DNA from 4 places in the Pedobacter sp. GW822-FHT03F06 genome. Region 3 is predicted to be linked to each of the others. Evidence: riboswitches for the same ligand, from Rfam matches in the RefSeq annotation. Region 3 holds a riboswitch; each other region holds the start of a gene.
What was found. Region 3 has a riboswitch for S-adenosylmethionine ahead of AC1RJ8_RS09445 (SusC/RagA family TonB-linked outer membrane protein). Riboswitches for the same ligand answer to the same signal wherever they lie in the genome.
Positions count from the first base shown of each region.

Region 1 (4,612 bases), on a different contig from region 3:
TCCTTAAAACCTGGCAGCCATATTATTGCACCTGATGATATGTACTGGGGTATTAAAAAACAGTTACTCACTATTTTTAACGACAGTTTGGAATTTGATTTTATTGATCAGACCGATTTAAATCTGATACAATCGAGCATCAAACCTAACACCAAATTGATCTGGATTGAAACGCCATCTAACCCATTATTAAAGGTTACCGATATCGAAGAGATTGCCAAAATAGCTAAAGCTAAAAACATTACGATGGCCTGCGACAGTACCTTTGCTTCACCTATTTTACAAAATCCGATTTTACTGGGTGCCGATATTGTAATGCATAGCAGTACCAAATACCTGGGTGGCCATAGCGATGTACTTGGCGGGATTTTAGTAACAGCCAAAAAAGATGCGTTATGGGAGAAAATCAAAAACATTCAGCAAACTGGTGGTGCGGTTCCTTCTCCCTTCGATTGTTTTCTACTCACCAGAAGCATTAAAACACTGGCTTACCGCATGAAAGGCCACTGCGAAAACGGAAAAATTATCGCTGACTATTTAAACGGACATCCAAATGTTGAAGCTGTTTTTTATCCAGGATTAAAAAGTCACCCACAGCATGAAATTGCAAAGAAACAAATGAAAGATTTTGGTGGGATGATGTCGTTCCTGGTTAAGGGAGATGTTGAAGCAGCCCACAGAGTGGCAAATAAGGTTCAGTTATTCGCGCAGGCGACCAGTTTGGGCGGTGTAGAGAGTTTAATTGAGCACCGTTATTCGGTGGAAGGCCCTGATAGCAAAACGCCAAAAAATTTACTCCGTATTTCTGTAGGCCTGGAGCATGTAGATGATATTATCGCCGATTTAGCGCAGGCGCTGGGGTAAAAAGAAAATTTTCGTCATTGCGAGAAGGCTTTTTCAGCCGACGAAGCAATCTTTATGAGAACGCTAGTAGCGATCGTTTTAAGATTGCTTCCCCGAAAGGTTGGGATCCTCTTCGCAATGACGATTTATTTGTTTGAACCTATTTAGGGTTACAAATTGTGCTTAGTTTTAGCGAATAATTTGCCTCAAGCGGCTCATTTGTCTGTGCCAAACGTTGCGATCCCGTATTAGCAGGGCAGGCAATGTCACCTGCAGCATCGTATATTAATTTTGTACCGCCGGCCAATAATTCTTTTGGTACGTAAATCTGCACCTTGGTAATCGAATAACCAGAAGGAAAATAACGCACATAATAACCATCAGGGTGTTTGGTCCAGATACCACTTGGTACATCGCTTCTTGGTGGTGCCATCCCCGCTATAATAGCGTATTTTTCCATGTCGGCATAAGTGTAATTTCCAGACGACACTAATTGACGGATATTGTTTTCTGCCTCAAAAACAGCCCGCACTCCTGATGGTAACTGATCTTTAGCCTTCTCCATTACATCGAAAGGTAAAACACCCAAAGCACCGCCTTCTAATTGTGTAAGTTGTTTTGGCGTTAATAATTTAATGGCAGTTACTTTAACCTGTCCGTTAAAATCGGCAAATTTTGTTCTGGCTATGATTGTCCAAAGTAAAGCCTGGATATCATGCTGATCTACATCAGGATGCTTTTCTGCACTTTTGAGTATAGAAACCACAATTTCTTCCTTGGGGCCTAAAACCGGAGCATACATATAACCATCACCTTTTGACGGCGCGAAAGTTCCTGCTTTTAAACAATAACTTTTATTGGTCATTTCGTAAAGCCCCTCGCAAAGCACGAAACCACCCTCTGGATTTTTAGGCAGTAAGTACAAGGGCTGGGCTTTTAAATTTAATGAATTAATAAAATCAGGCAGCTTTTCGCCTTCTCTATTTACGTCTTCAAAATTAGTGGTAATGGCAGCAGGTTGTTTCAAAAACTTGTCTACGCCTAAAGCTTTAGCGCCCTGGGCGGTGCCCACTTTTAATAATTTATCTTTTAAGCCTCCAAACTGAGCGTTTACGCTGTTTAAACAGACTACAGTAAATAGCATTCCTAAACATAGGGATTTTGTATTTTTCATGATGATTAGATTTAGATAGGTAACACAAACTTAGAATTTTAAGCGTTAATTTTATATTAAAAGTTTAAACCACCTTATCAGAATAAAAAATACATTACTCATTTACAGATGATTGACATAAATTCGGAATTTTATTTTGTGGATTAAAATTAAATTCAGACATTTGGAATATTATTTGGCGGAAAGCTAAATAAAAGTCAATCTTCACGGGTTGATTTATAAAGAAGTGGCGAGAGACTGGCTCGATGACCCACTGGCAACCCTCAGAAAGAGAAGGTGCCAATTCCTGACCGGATAACATGGTGTTATTTGGAGATATAAATTAGAACTGATGAAAACATTAAATCTTCAATCGCTAAGCGAGCCCAGCGCAAACCAAAAAAATGTAGAACAAGTTTCTATTTCTTTTATTTGTTGCAATATGCGTGCGGTTACTTATATGTGCTGTTGCATAAAGTAATTTAAAAATCTTCCTTTTTTGTTTCTTTCAAACTGGAAGGTCCTGAGAAATCGGGATACGCCCTGCTAGGTTTTAGGATTAGCCTAAAGCACTACATGTATCATCTTATTCAACAATAAAAAACAGAAATCATGTCAACATCATATAAATTCGAAACTTTACAATTACACGCTGGACAAGAAATAGATCCAACAACAGGCTCAAGGGCTGTTCCTATTTACCAAACCACTTCTTATGGTTTTAAAAATGCAGAACATGGCGCCAATTTATTTGCGTTAAAGGAGTTTGGTAATATCTACACCAGGATTATGAATCCTACCAATGATGTTTTCGAAAAACGTATTGCCGCTTTAGAAGGTGGTGTGGCAGCTTTAGCGGTAGCATCTGGACAAGCAGCACAGTTTATTGCACTAAATAATATACTGGAGGCAGGCGATAGCATCGTTTCTTCAACCCATATTTACGGAGGAACCTATAATCAATTCAAAGTAGCTTTTAAGCGCCTGGGTATTCATGTCGATTTTGCCAACCCAGATGTACCCGAAGAATTTGAAAGCAAAATAACCGATAAAACAAAAGCAATCTTTTTAGAAACCATTGGCAACCCTGCATTTAGTGTGCCTGATTTCGAAAAAATTGCAGCCATTGCCAAAAAATACGATATCCCTTTAGTGGTTGACAATACTTTTGGTGCAGGAGGTTATTTGTTTAAGCCCTTAGAACATGGCGCCAACATTGTTGTAGAATCTGCAACGAAATGGATTGGTGGTCATGGAACCAGTATTGGCGGCGTTATCGTCGACGGCGGAAATTACAACTGGGGCAACGGTAAGTTTCCTCAATTCTCTGAGCCATCAGAAGGTTACCATGGTTTGGTTTTTAGCGATGTTTTTGGTATCGGCGGACCATTTGGCAATATCCAATTTATCATCCGTGCCCGCGTAGAAGGATTAAGAGATCTGGGACCTGCCCTATCGCCTTTCAATTCTTTTCTTTTGTTACAAGGCTTAGAAACCTTATCACTTCGTGTTCAGCGCCATGTAGATAATGCATTAGAATTAGCGACCTGGTTAGAAAACCATCCATTAGTTAAAGAAGTACAATATCCTGGCTTAGCCAGTAATAAATATAACAACCTGGCTAAAAAATATTTAAGCAATGGTTTTGGCGCAGTTTTATCTTTCGAGTTAGCTGGAAGCAAAGAAAATGCTACACAGGTAATTGATAACTTAAAACTGGTGTCGCATCTTGCCAATGTGGGTGATGCAAAAACGCTGATTATTCAGCCTTCGGCCACAACACACCAACAGTTAAGCGAAACAGAACAATTAGCTGCAGGTGTAAAACCAAATGCACTGAGGGTTTCAGTAGGCATTGAGCATATTGACGATATTAAGGCCGATTTCGAACAGGCATTTGCAACAATTAAAGCTACAGTTCCGGCAGAGAATTTACAAGCCTAAACCCCAAACCCTTTAAGAGGCTTTTTAAAAACGACAACAACATTACAAAATGCATAACAGTAAAAACGACAATGTAAAATCCACTTCGGGGAATTTTGCGTCAACATATAGCTATAACAAACAGTTCAAATTAGAGAACGGAAAAAAAATCCGTAACCTGCAAGTTGCTTATCAAACTTATGGCAAATTAAATGCAAATAAAGATAATGTAATTTGGGTTTGCCATGCACTTACCGCCAATGCAGATGTTTTTGAATGGTGGGAAGGTTTGTTCGGTGAAAATGCTTTGTTCAACCCGGAAGAGCATTATATCGTTTGTGCTAACGTTTTAGGCTCACATTACGGCAGTACAAACCCATTAAGTACCAATCCGGTAACAGGTTTACCTTATTACCTTTCTTTTCCACAGTTTACCATCCGCGATTTAGTATCAGCACACCAGTTATTGGCTTCGCATTTAGGTATCGATTATATTAAACTATTAATCGGAGGTTCTTTAGGCGGACAACAAGCTGTTGAGTGGAGCATTTCGGAGCCAAATAAAATCGAAAACCTGATTCTGATTGCCACTAATGCAGCGCATTCTCCTTGGGGAATAGCTTTTAACGAAAGTCAGCGTTTGGCCATTACCACCGATAGAACTTTTTATGCCAACCAGCCTAACGGTGGTAG
Region 1 covers NZ_JBXANE010000001.1:131,488-136,099, forward strand. The annotation lists gene AC1RJ8_RS00425 (trans-sulfuration enzyme family protein) at 1-864, shown strand, start outside; gene AC1RJ8_RS00430 (hypothetical protein) at 1,004-2,017, opposite strand; SAM riboswitch class I at 2,231-2,341, shown strand; gene AC1RJ8_RS00435 (O-acetylhomoserine aminocarboxypropyltransferase/cysteine synthase family protein) at 2,609-3,940, shown strand; gene AC1RJ8_RS00440 (homoserine O-acetyltransferase family protein) at 3,990-4,612, shown strand, end outside.
Region 1: another riboswitch for S-adenosylmethionine. It lies ahead of AC1RJ8_RS00435 (O-acetylhomoserine aminocarboxypropyltransferase/cysteine synthase family protein); the one in region 3 lies ahead of AC1RJ8_RS09445 (SusC/RagA family TonB-linked outer membrane protein).

Region 2 (4,612 bases), on a different contig from region 3:
GACTATCCAGCGTATCGAAAGTGGTAAGGTTGAAGCGCATCTGGCTACAATAAAAATGCTCGCTGATGCGCTAGGTATCGAAGCGCAGCACTTGGTTGAAGATCAAGCGCTGTTACCCATTCAGCAGAAAGTTAGAGGAGATAAAATGATTGTATTATTTCACCTTTTGGCGCTGTTAGGACTTTGCTTTCCTATTCTTAATATCATTCTCCCTGGTCTTTTTTGGTTTTTTAAAAAAGATGGGCAGTTAATTTATGACATTGAAGGAAGGTTGGTTGTAAACTTTCAGCTTACCATGTCGATTGCTTTTGTTCCAGCGATTTTCTTAATAATCTTTTTGTTTCCTGTCGGTTTCCCCCTGGTATTATTAATCTATTTTTATACGCTAGTGATGAGCCTTATTAATATTTTCAGGACAATTAACAAGCAAAAGGCGCTCTATCCTTTAACCTTTAAATTTCTGAGGTGAGGCATCAAAATATGCCTTCCAGATCAAAATGACGTGAACCTGTCGTGAAAGTGTCTTAGGTAATCATCGCTATTTACGGTTAAATTTGCATTGCTTAAATACTTTCAAGATGAAAAAACTATTAACGCTGGCATGCTGGATTTACATGCTACCACTATTTGCACAAAACAATATTCAGGTTAAACAACTGAACGGAAAAAAGATAACAGCCCAAGTTTTAGAAGAGCAGTTATCACGTCTGGTTGACAGTGTTAAGATTGCGGGGCTTCAGGTAGCGATCGTTAACGATAACAATATCGTCTATTCTTCCAGTTTTGGTTTTAAGGATCTTGAAAATAAAAGGAAGCTGGATGACAGTACCGTCATGTACGCCGCTTCACTAACTAAACCGGTAAGTGCATATATTTTTATGCGTTTGGTGGAAAAGGGAATATTCAGTCTTGACAGGCCAGTCCACCTGTATCTTAAAAAACCGATAGCTGAGTATCCAAAATGGAAAGATCTTGGAGATGACACCGCATCATTTAATCTGATCACGCCCAGGATGCTGTTAAGTCATAGTTCTGGTTTGCCCGTTTTACGCCAGCTGTATGGCAACAAAGTTAATCTTATTGCCAAACCTGGTGAAAAGTTCTATTATTCCAATGAGGGCATTAATCTATTGGGATTTATGATTGAAGAGTTAACGGGAAAGAAACTCGAAATTATCGCACGTGAAGAAGTTTTTATTCCACTAAGGATGGAATACACCAGTATGATCTGGGAAAAATCCTTTGAAAACAATTTTTCTTATGCTTACTTCAAAGACGGAAAGAAATATGGCTCTGAAAGACGGGAGAGTAGCCGTGCTGCAGGTTCGATGTCAACAACAGCCGAAGATTATGCTCGGTTTATGATCAACCTAATGAAAGAAAACGGTTTATCCAGATCAGGTTATCATGAGATGCTTCGTGCACAGGTCCCGGTGAAAAGTAAACGGGGGTTTGGTCCTTTGAAAGACAGCATTACAAATGAAAATAATGCTATCGGGTTATCATGGGGGCTGGGCATTGGTACATTCAAGTCGGCTTTTGGACGGGCCTTTTTCCATACCGGGCATGGTGATGCTAACCAGAATTATGCTGTAGCTTTTCCTAAAGCTGGAATCGCTGTAATTTTACTGAGCAACAGTGAAAATTTTGAAAAAGCCAACGCCCAAATTTTAAAAATTTGCATCGGTGATACCTATTCGCCGCTGAGATGGCTTGGTCATTTGGGCGAGCCGGCCAAGGAGGAAGTTGTGAAATAACCTGATAATTAAAAAGAAGAGTTGCAATCCTTACAATGAAACTGTTAAAATTATCCTATCTAAAACATCCGTTTTTTCAATTTAGATTCAGCGACATTTTGAAATGGAAATTTAATATATCTACGAATCCCTATGATAGGGGACACTTTTTATTTAAACTAGCCTACTCAGGATTGAATGGCTTTTTTTATTTTTTAGCCAACAATACATTTAATTATTTTTAAGGTATATCTCCTTTGCAAATTTGAACCCCGCCTGACTAAGTCTTTTACAGCGGATATTTGCATGATTTTGCTGGTGTGTACGTCCTTTCTGCATTTAAACTGTCGCGCCATTTCGCTTTAAAGTGACCACCTGTTCAGAGGGAAAGGAACTTAGATGTGCATGGTCCGGTAATCAAATTGGTGGCCAGTTTGGCCCGAAACAGAGGAGTCAACTTTCACCGAAATACACACGTTGGCCAAAAAACCTGCTAAAATGCCCTGGTATATTTTTTTTCACAAACATGCCATCGAAATAAATAATACAAATCCTATAGGAATACTAGATTATTATTTCTAGTTTTGCATCATTATATAATACTTATCCAGAAAGACTGAGGGAAGGGCCCTAAGACGTCTGAGGAACCTATACACTTGTAAAAGGTGCTAATTCCTTTCTGCCCAAGGGTGGAGAAGATAAGTTGGTTATGCATCCGCATGCTAATTATTTTGAGGTCGCTCAAAGTTTTTCTGGTAAAGAACTCCTAAAAAATCAGAAAATGAAGAAAACTTTTACCTTTTTCACGGCTATTCAATTGCTCTGGCTTCCTTTATTGGCGCAGGAAAAACTGAGTGGATTTAAAATTCAAAACATTCCGCTACAGCGAGATATTGAGCAGAAATTTGATGCTGGGCTTAATAAAGAAAATATAGGGGCGACCATAAAAGAGCTTTCTGCCAACCCCCATCACTTGGGCGCTAAGGGCAGTAAAACGGTAGCAGAATCTGTACTGAAAAAGTTTAAAAGCTATGGCTGGGATGCAAAAATAGAGACTTATTATGTTTTATTTCCAACACCTAAAACCCGATCGGTAGAATTTTTAGGAAGCAACAAATACAGCGCCTCGCTTGAAGAAAAGGCTGTTAAGGAAGATTTAGCAACCGCACAGCAAGGGCAGTTGCCTCCTTACAATGCCTGGAGTGCCGATGGCGATGTAAGTGCAGGCCTTGTTTTTGTAAATTATGGTCTGCCAGCTGATTATGAAAAGTTGGAGCGTTTAGGCATCAGCGTAAAAGGCAAGATTGTTATTGCAAAATATGGCAGGTCGTGGCGGGGCACTAAACCTAAAATAGCTTACGAACATGGTGCGGTGGGCTGTATCATTTATTCGGATCCAAAAGATGATGGCTTTGTGAAAGGCGATGTATATCCACAGGGTGCTTACAAGCCAGAATTTGCTGTTCAACGGGGATCGGTAATGGATATGGTAATTTATCCCGGTGATCCATTGACCCCTGGAATCGGTTCTACAAAGGATGCCAAAAGGTTGGAGCGGGGCGATGCCAAAACGATTCTTAAAATTCCGGTTCAGCCTATCAGTTATCATGATGCTTTGCCATTGCTTGCTGCACTTAAAGGTCAGGTAGTACCTACCGATTGGAGCGGCGGCTTGCCCGTTACCTACCACATTGGCGATGGAAGTACCGTGGTTCGTTTAAACCTGGCTTTTAACTGGGATATTGTGCCAGCATACAATGTTGTAGCAAAACTTGAGGGAAGTAAATTTAAAAATCAGTGGATCATCCGCGGTAATCACCACGATGCCTGGGTAAATGGCGCTGCAGATCCGGTAAGTGGATTAGCCTCTTTATTAGAAGAAGCAAAATCTATCGGAAAATTGGCAAAGGCAGGTATAAAACCTAAACGAACACTTGTTTATATTGCCTGGGATGGAGAAGAACAATCGCTTTTAGGTTCTACAGAATGGGTAGAAGACCATGCAGACGAGTTAAACAGTAAAGCGGTTGCCTACATCAATTCGGATGGCAATGGCCGTGGCTTTTTAGAAGCAGGCGGCTCGCATGCTTTAGAAAATTTTGTTTCTGAAATTTCAAAAGATGTAAAAGACCCTCAGGTGGGTTCTAATATTTTTGAACGCTGGAAAGCCAATAAAGCCATTTCTACAGCCTCGCTTACCGAACGTAAGAAAATACAGGACAGCCAAACGCTTGATCTGGGTGCGCTAGGTACAGGATCTGATTATTCTGCATTTTTACAGCACCTTGGTATCCCTACTTTAAGCCTTGGCTTCGGTGGTGAGGATGAAGGAGGGGAGTACCATACCAATTTCGATACTTACGACAACTTTGTGAAGTTTAAAGATCCGGGTTTTGAATACGGATTGGCCCTATCGCAAACAGCTGGCAGGGCGGTATTGCGTTTGGCCAATGCAGATGTACTTCCGTTCAACTTTTCTAATCTTCAGGCTAAAATAGCGACTTACGTTACTGAAGTAAGTACATTGGCAAAGCAGCTCCGGGAAGGTGCGCAAAGCCAGAATAAGCTCATTTCAAACGGTGCTTATCAGCTTGCCAACGATCCTAAAGAAAACTTGAAAAATCCTCCTGTACAGGTCGAATTATCTGAATTTGATTTTAAAGCACTGAACTTAGCAGTAGATAGTTTAAAAGCAGTCTCATCAAAACTTAGTCAGACCGTAACCGCTGCACTTGCTTCGGATACTAAAACTGACCAACTGAATACCTTACTTTTTCAGGCTGAAAAACAATTGCTTCTACAAGCAGGTTTACCAGGGCGACCGTGGTATAGACATAGCATTTATGCCCCTGGTTTATATACCGGTTATGGCGTTA
Region 2 covers NZ_JBXANE010000009.1:83,943-88,554, forward strand. The annotation lists gene AC1RJ8_RS16665 (magnetosome magnetite crystal formation protein family) at 1-469, shown strand, start outside; gene AC1RJ8_RS16670 (serine hydrolase domain-containing protein) at 579-1,757, shown strand; SAM riboswitch class I at 2,337-2,441, shown strand; gene AC1RJ8_RS16675 (transferrin receptor-like dimerization domain-containing protein) at 2,518-4,612, shown strand, end outside.
Region 2: another riboswitch for S-adenosylmethionine. It lies ahead of AC1RJ8_RS16675 (transferrin receptor-like dimerization domain-containing protein); the one in region 3 lies ahead of AC1RJ8_RS09445 (SusC/RagA family TonB-linked outer membrane protein).

Region 3 (4,612 bases):
ATCTGGTTGTAGCTATTGGTATTGTATGCACTTAAATCGAAACGTAACCTTTTGTTAAAGAATACCGCCTCAACGCCCAGTTCTGTTGAAGTGGTAGTTTCTGGTTTGAGGTTAGGATTAAGATCGATATTACTTGTGGTAAGCTGAGGGTTTGCATTAAACGGCGCACTAAATGCATAAGTATTGATTAAGCGATAAGGATCTGCATCTTTACCTACTTTAGACCAGCCTCCACGTATTTTCAAATAGTTAAGCGCTTCACTTTTAATGTCAAATGCTTCTGTTGCTACAAAACTTCCGTTAAATGATGGGTAAAAATACGATCTATTTTGCGCTGGTAAGGTAGATGACCAATCGTTACGGGCTGTGATGTTTGCAAACAGGTAATTCCTGAAACCAAGCTGTCCGGATGCATAAACACTGTAAGATTTTAATCTTGATAAATTATTTGATGAAATCAGCGGATCACGAGAATTTTTAAGTGTATATAGCCCTGCGATGGCCAATTTAGGTGCACTTTGATCGTTCTGCTCGATATATTGCCTGCGGATGTTCCCACCACCTAACAATTCGAGACTAAAATCATTATTCAACTGTTTGTTAAAGTTTAATGTTGCATCGGTATTATTTTCACTTACCGTAAAGGCACTTTCTGTATAAGAACCGAAAGGCGTTCCGTTGGTACCATAGGCAATCCTAACTTTACGTCTATCATTATAATAATCCGTTCCTGACCTGAAATTTAAATCAAGTCCATCAATAATCTTATAATTCAGGGCTAAACTTCCAATAATCCGGCTACGGTTTTGCGATACGGTATTTTCGTAAGCTACCCAATACGGATTGCTGTAATAGCTATTGTTCCAGTTAAACGTTTTTCCATTTTCATCCAAATAATCTTTTAATTGGTTGATATCAACCTGACGGCCAAACCAGGTAAACTGCAACATGGTACTGGTAGATCTTGAACCTCCTGTTCCAGGTAAATTATCAGAATTAAGTTTGCTATAATTTGCGTTGGCAGTTAAGGTTAACTTCGGTGTTATTTTTAATGATGTATTCAGCACAAACGAATTTTTGCCCTGACCAGAGTTAGGCACTATACCAACCTGTTTCAGGTTATTGTATGAAATCCGGTAATCATACTTTTCGCCGGCATCTGCAACAGATACCCCATTATTTAATGAATATCCCGTCTGAAAGAAATCGCGCACATTATCGGGATGCGCAACAAATGGAACGGCCACTCCCTTCGAATAGAATTGTGGAATTAATCTACCATCCAATTTCGGACCCCAGCTTTCATCTACCCCATCGTTAATGCCTTTACCTGCACCATCTACATAGCTAAATTTGCCTTCCGATCCCTGACCGAAGGCATTTTGATATACAGGTAATGTAAGCAAAGTTTCCAATACTGCATTTGAGTTGATGGCAATGCCCAATCCTTTTTTCGATTTACCGGTTTTGGTTTTAATGAGTATAACCCCTGCAGCAGCCCTCGAGCCGTATAATGCAGCGGCATTGGGTCCTTTTAACACACTCATCGATTCTATATCTTCCGGATTAATATCCGAAATGGTGTTCGCATAATCTCTTGCCCCTGCAGAGTTTAACTGAGCGTTATCTACCGGAATTCCATCAACCACAAATAAAGGCTGGTTATTTCCAGCAATAGACGTTTCTCCCCTGATGACCACACGAGACGAGCCCATACTTCCCTGGCTGTTGGTTACCCGTACACCAGCTATTTTTCCAGCGAGTGCATTTACCAGATTGGATTCTTTTGCTTCAGCTACACGGTCCCCTTTCAATTCCTGAACCGCATAACCCAGCGACTTTTTCTCCCTGGAAATCCCCAAAGCCGTAACCACTACTTCATCAAGCGCATTATCGCTTGACTGAAGAATGACCGAAATGGGGCCAGCATTTTTATTGATTTGTATCTCCTGGCTTTTAAAACCGATATATGAAAATATCAATGTGCCCTTATCGGGTGCATGAATTGAAAAAGCCCCTTTTGCATCAGAAATAGTAGCTTGCCTGGTTTCTTTTATTGATACAGAAACGCCAGGCAGTGTTTCGCCATCTGCCGACTTTACCGTTCCGGTAACCGTTACATCCTGAGCAGAAAGCTTTTGTGCCAGGAAGAGCAGCAGGATAAACGTTTTTAATTTTAAATTTTTAAACATATTGTGTAGTTAATTAGTTAAAAAGGGATAATATTTTTGGGCAAAACAATTCCACTACGACTAAAACGTATTGTTTTAAAAAAAATAAAAAGGAATGGTTAGCCTAAAGAAGCCTGTTAAAATGGAGCGATTTTAACAGGGCATGCGCATTCGGAAGGATGCATTAAGGTGTGCATTAATGGGTTTTAGCTCGTCTGTTTTTTTCATTTGAATAATTTTCTTTAAACCGTATTTACTTATCAAGCTTGCATCGGGGCAAAAAAAAAGCACCCCCATAAATCAGAAGTGCTCCATATATTCTTATAAGGATAACGCAATCAACTGACTTAACTACCCCAGATTCATCTGAGATGGAATTAGCACCATTTCTAAAAATTAGATGGTTGCTAAGGCTTCATAGGGCCATTCCCTCCGCCTTTCTTGATAAGTATTTTAAAATAACTGCTGCAAAGGTATAATTAATTCCATTTATCCTATAGTTTTTATAGATTTTTATTGAAAAATTTTTTCTTTCCCAATTACATCCATATCTTTGTCTACTAATTTAGTCGTCAATACACATCCCAATGAAACTTAAATCCCTTTCAACAGCCATATTGGCTATATCAACAACTTTTATCTATGCCCAGGAACATAATACTTTACCCAATCAGGTAGTAAAACTCAACAAAATAAAATCTAAAGCCTTTGTTGCCCTCGGCAATTGGCGTGGAATAGCCAAGATAAAGGAAGGTCTGGAAATTCCTTTTAATTTCGAGATCAATGAAAAAAGCGGTCAGCAGAAATTATATTTCCGCAATGCTGAAGAAAGTTTCGAAGGTGGCCTAGTAAAACAAACGGCCGATTCGCTTTTCGTAAAACTTGATCAGTTTGATAATGAACTCGCATTTGCGATAGATGGAGACCAATTAACAGGTACATTAAGGAAACAGGATAAAGCTGGCAAACCTTTGGTAATTGTTGCTGAAAGGAAAAATTACCGTTTTAAAACAACAGGTAAACCTGCAACGGCAGATTATTCTGGCAGTTATGATGTAGTTTTTAAATCGCCAAATGGTAAGGAAGAAAAAACAGTAGGTTTATTTAAGCAAACCGGCAACAAACTTACCGGCACTTTTCTACGTGTAACAGGCGATTCGCGTTATCTGGAAGGGGTAGTAGAAGGAAATGAATTTCAACTTTCGAGCTTTATTGGCTCCTCTCCTGCCTATTACAAAGGAACTTTTCAGTCAGATGGCTCATTAACTGGCGAAATTTTAGGTGCAAGGGGAAGCCAGCCTTTTACCGGAACTAAAAATAAAGATGCTGCCCTGCCCGATCCTTACAAACTTACCTACCTGAAAAAAGGATACAAAACGCTTGATTTTAGTTTTCCTGATGTAAACGGCAAAAAGATTTCGTTAAAGGATGAAAAATATAAAAACAAGGTAGTGATTTTAACCATAACCGGAAGCTGGTGCCCAAATTGTGTTGACGAAGCTACTTTTATTGCACCCTGGTATAAAGAAAACAAGAAACGCGGTGTAGAAATTATTGCTTTGCATTATGAGCGCTCAACCGAACCCGAATATGCAAAAAAGGTGATGACACGTTTCCGCGAACGTTTTGGCATTGAATACGATCAGGTTATTGCAGGTACTGCCGATAAGCAGGTGGTATCTGAATCGTTGCCTGCACTCGATTCTTTTTTATCGTTCCCAACCACGATAATTATTGATAAACAGGGCAATGTAGCGCAGATCCATACGGGCTTTAACGGTCCGGCAACCGGTAAATTTTATGATGAATTTGTGAAAGAATTTAATACTGAGATTGATACGTTACTGAAGAAATAGGCATAGTACCTTAATTTCTTATCGGTTGGTGTCTCACCAACCGAAATAGAACTTCCGTGATTTCCGTGCTTCCGTGGCAAATTAAATAGTAGCACAGGCAAGCCGCTCCAAATAGTAAATAATAATGCATAATGTATCGTTTTTGTAAAGCAGGTGCAGTGCTTTTCGGTGTAGACAGTCCTTCTTTCCGCTTCTATCTTTTTGTGAATGAATCACATAAACAATTAGTCTTGCAACAAAAAGGATAGCCGCTTCAATAAGGTTTATTTAACAGGGGCTGTTGTACAGAAGCTACGCCGAACCGATCCTGAAGCGAACCCACCAAAGGTAATTACTTATGTATCAGGTTCTCCACAGAAAAAGAGTGCTTAGCCCCGGGCGTAGCGGCATCCCCAAAGCGCAGCGGAGGGATACAGCGAAGCACGGGAACAAACTTTAATCGTAGCACAGGCAAACCGCTCCAAATAATAATGCATAATGTATCGTTTTTGTAAAGCAGGTTTAGGCAGTCCTTGTCGGTCGGTGAGACACCGATCAATAGAACTTCCGTGATTTCTGTGTTTCCGTGGCGAAAACCAAACTACT
Region 3 covers NZ_JBXANE010000004.1:417,051-421,662, forward strand. The annotation lists gene AC1RJ8_RS09445 (SusC/RagA family TonB-linked outer membrane protein) at 1-2,192, opposite strand, end outside; SAM riboswitch class I at 2,516-2,622, opposite strand; gene AC1RJ8_RS09450 (peroxiredoxin family protein) at 2,759-4,027, shown strand; gene AC1RJ8_RS09455 (trypsin-like peptidase domain-containing protein) at 4,608-4,612, opposite strand, start outside.

Region 4 (4,612 bases), on a different contig from region 3:
CCGTCCATCAATGGACCTTCGATTACCTGAATCGGGCGGGCATATTTTTGCCTGGCTTCTTCCACATCATCATCCAGGTATTCTACAATTCCCTTTACTAAAGAATGCGATAACCGCTCTTCAACAGAACCTTTTCGCCACTCTTCATCTTTAACCACCTCTTTACCTTTCGATTTTACGGTATCGGCATATTCTACCAATCGCTCCGTAGCATCGTCTCTTCGGTTTAAAAGTACATCTTCTACCCTTTCTAACAACTCGGGTGGAATTTCCTGATAAACCTCTAACATCCCTGCGTTTACGATCCCCATGTCTAAACCAGCCTGAATGGCGTGATAAAGAAATGCGGAGTGCATGGCTTCGCGCACGGTATTATTCCCCCTAAAAGAGAAAGAAATATTAGAAACCCCTCCACTCACTTTAGCATGAGGTAGGTTTTCTTTGATCCAGCGGGTGGCATTGATAAAATCAACAGCATAATTATTATGCTCTTCTAATCCAGTTGCCACCGTTAAGATGTTCGGATCGAAAATAATATCCTCTGCCGGAAAACCTATTTCGTGTACCAGGATATCGTAACTTCTTTTACAGATTTCTTTCCTGCGTTCGTAATTATCGGCCTGTCCCTGCTCATCAAAGGCCATTACTACTACAGCAGCACCATATTGCATAATTTTGCGTGCGCTTTCGCGGAATTTCTCCTCCCCTTCTTTCAAGGAGATAGAGTTTACAATTCCTTTTCCCTGCAAACATTTTAAGCCATTTTCGATAACCGACCATTTAGATGAATCGACCATGATGGGCAATTTGGCAATATCAGGTTCAGAAGCAATGAGGTTTAAGAATTTGGTCATTGCTGCTTCAGAATCCAACATCCCCTCATCCATATTCACATCGATTACCTGCGCACCACCTTCAACCTGTTGTAAGGCAACGGCCAGTGCAGATTCGTAATCGCCGCCCAAAATCAGTTTAGAGAATTTCGGAGACCCGGTGATATTTGTTCTTTCACCAATATTTACAAAAATGCTTTCTGGGGTAATGGTTACAGGTTCCAGCCCGCTTAAACGCATATATGGTTGAAGAACCGGTATTTTTCGAGGTTCAGCTTTTCTCGCATTTTTGGCAATACAACCAATATGCTCTGGTGTGGTACCACAACAGCCGCCCACAATATTCACAAAACCAGAGGCAATAAAATCGTCAACCAAATGTGCGGTTTCATGTGGCTGCTCATCGTAAGCACCAAACTCATTTGGTAAACCGGCATTTGGATAGGCCGAAACATAACAACCTGCTTTTGCAGCAAGCTCCTCAATATGCGGACGCATTTCTTTAGCGCCCAATGCACAGTTAAAACCAATACTTAATGGTTTTGCATGCATTACAGAGTTCAAAAAAGCTTCGGCAGTCTGACCTGAAAGTGTTCTGCCAGAGGCGTCGGTAATGGTACCGGAAATCATGATCTCCAGTTTACGGCCAATTACCTCTTCGTATTTTTTAATGGCTACAATAGCCACTTTAGCATTTAAAGTATCAAAAATGGTTTCGATTAATAATACATCAGAACCACCATCTACCAAACCGCGCACCTGCTCATAATAAGCGGCTTCCAGTTCGTCAAAATAAACTGCCCTAAAACCAGGATCGTTTACATTCGGCGACATGGAAAGGGTACGGTTAGTTGGGCCAATGGCGCCGGCCACAAAACATTTACGGTCTGGATTTGCAGCCATGAACTCGTTTACAGCTTCTTTTGCCACCCGTGCACCTTCAAAACTCATTTCGTAAGAAAGGTCTTCCATCTGGTAATCGGCCATGGAAATGCGCTGTGTACTGAACGTGTTGGTTTCGATAATATCGGCACCAGCGGCCAGGTACTCCAGGTGTATTGTTTTAATAATATCCGGACGTGTGATGTTGAGCAAATCGTTATTGCCTTTTACATCACAGGGATGGTTTTTAAATCGCTCCCCCCTAAAATCTTCTTCGGTTAAGGTATATCGCTGAATCATGGTACCCATTGCACCATCAATCACCAAAATACGTTTTTCTAATTCTTCTCTTATGCTCATTCTTGTTGTAAGATTTGAGATATGAGGTATCAGATATGAGAATGGATAAGACGCAATGTCTCAAATCTCAAATCTATAGTCTCAAGTCTCTAAAAAGCTTATTTAAAAAGTTGGTACGTGAATCGTAATCCTAAACTTATCTGTTTCTGCTATTTGCAGAATAGAATTTAGCACCTTGTAGGTTACAGGTTGCTAAGACTTCGTTGGGTCTAATCCCTCCGTCTTTCTTAATAAGCATACAAAAATGCAACAAAGCAACATCAATTCCAAAATTTATCGCTTTGCTGCCAAATAAAATTACAAAGGCCATGCAATTCTGCACGGCCTTAAGAATATTGTTCTGTTAATGACTATTTTCTGCTTCCGAAAATACGAAGTAAGAAAAGGAAGATATTTAGGAAATCTAAGTATAAAGACAATGCAGCTACAATAGCCATTTTTTTAGATTCAATCTGAAGAACCTGTTCACCGCTAGCTTCTATCCCTTCGCCAATTCTTTTAATTTTTTGTACATCATAAGCCGTTAATGCTGTAAATATGGCAATACCAATAAATGCCATAAACAAACTGAACTGTTCACTCTGAACAAACATATTAATTACACTGGCAATCACTAAACCAATTACTCCAACCATTAAAATCGGCCCGAATTTACTTAGATCGATATTGGTTGTATAACCCATAAATGCCATTATTCCAAATATCCCGGCTGCTCCTGCAAAACAGCTCACTACTGAACCTGAAGTATAAGTTAACAAGATAAAACTTAAACTAACTCCAGTTAGTACTGAATAAAGTACAAAAACGCCAATTAACGCCGGTAATGACAATCTGCTTAAACCGAATCCCATTAATAAAACCAGTCCAAGCGGTGCAAACATGGCTACATAACCAAAAATTGACATGCTCACTTTACCGGTTGTTGGATTAATATTTAAAAGGTATTGCATTAACTGCTCATTGGTACCAAATAAATAGGCGGCTACTGTTGATAAACTCAATGCAACGAACATCCATAAGAAAACGTTTGCAAAGAATTTTTTAGAAACAGATTTTTCCTGTACAAAAACACTGTTGTCCTGATATTGATAATTTTGTTGTTCCATTTTAAATTTTGCGTATTTAACTATATAAAAATAAATATTTAGTTTAATCTTTTTGTCAGCAGTTCTTCAACTTTTTTAAAGAACTGTAGCGGTTTTAGGGTGCGCCATGGCAGATTGTCAAATGCACCACCAAAGTTAATGTAATAATCGATGTTATTATCGCGAAACTCGGTGATTACATGTTCCTGAAAATTTACTCCAACAATCCAGCCATCTTCTACTTCCTGAAACCACTCTTCGTAGTAACTATCATCTGAAGCATGAAAATTCAGTACATTTTCACCAATCAGGATAAATTTATTAATGCCTTCATCCATCATCAGCTCTAAAATATCACGTTTCAGCAGCATAATGTCGTTGTTAATGGCATCGTTCCACTCGCCTATAAATTCTATAACGGCATAACTGCGATCATAATCGGCATATAACACCTTCATGTATAGGGTATTTGAACCAAATTCGTCCCATTGCGGGTGCAGTAAAAAGTTATAAATCTGCTTATCGAAGTAAAGTTCTGAATATTCGGTATTGTAAAATGGCGAACGCTCATCTTCTGCAGAAATATAATCATCTCTCCACTGGTAATAAGGCTCAATTTCGTGCATACTTTTCTCTAATTATTGAATGGGTGAGTTTTGAATGAGTGAATGTTAAGGTCATTTCTACTTTACATCATTCTATCCTTCAATCATTCTTTCATTCTATTCTTCTCTCAATTCTTAGTGCCTTGCTTCAACTGCCTTACGCACACTTCCATAACGGGTTAACAACTCGGCAGCTTCATCATAACCAATATTCAGTTCATCGGCAACCATTTGCGTACCGCGGTCTACGAGTTTATGATTGGTTAACTGCATATCGACCATTTTATTGCCAACTACACGCCCCAACTGAACCATAACGGTAGTGCTTAACATGTTTAACACCATTTTTTGCGCCGTACCAGATTTCATGCGGGTAGAACCGGTTACAAACTCAGGGCCAACCACCACCTCAACCGGAAAATCCGATTCTGCAGCAATTGGTCCGCCGGTATTGCAAACGATGCAACCCGTTAAAATACCATGTTTACGTGCCGTGTTTAATCCCCCGATTACATATGGCGTAGTACCTGACGCTGCCAGACCAACCAAACAATCTTTCTCGTTAATTTCAAATTCCTGAAGATCTTTCCAGGCCTGTTCGGCGTCATCTTCAGCAAATTCTACCGCTCTTCTAATCGCTGTATCTCCACCAGCAATAATTCCAACAACCCAATCAAAAGGAACACCGTATGTAGGCGGACATTCTGATGCGTCTACTACACCTAAACGACCGCTTGTACCCGCACCTATATAAAAAAGACGACCACCTTTTTTCATTCGATCGGCCACTGCCGATGTTAATTTTTCGATCTGAGGCAAAGATTTTTCAACTGCAAATGCTACAGTT
Region 4 covers NZ_JBXANE010000002.1:229,940-234,551, reverse strand. The annotation lists gene metH (methionine synthase) at 1-2,075, opposite strand, end outside; SAM riboswitch class I at 2,209-2,312, opposite strand; gene AC1RJ8_RS03560 (Bax inhibitor-1/YccA family protein) at 2,426-3,181, opposite strand; gene AC1RJ8_RS03555 (hypothetical protein) at 3,220-3,786, opposite strand; gene murQ (N-acetylmuramic acid 6-phosphate etherase) at 3,901-4,612, opposite strand, start outside.
Region 4: another riboswitch for S-adenosylmethionine. It lies ahead of metH (methionine synthase); the one in region 3 lies ahead of AC1RJ8_RS09445 (SusC/RagA family TonB-linked outer membrane protein).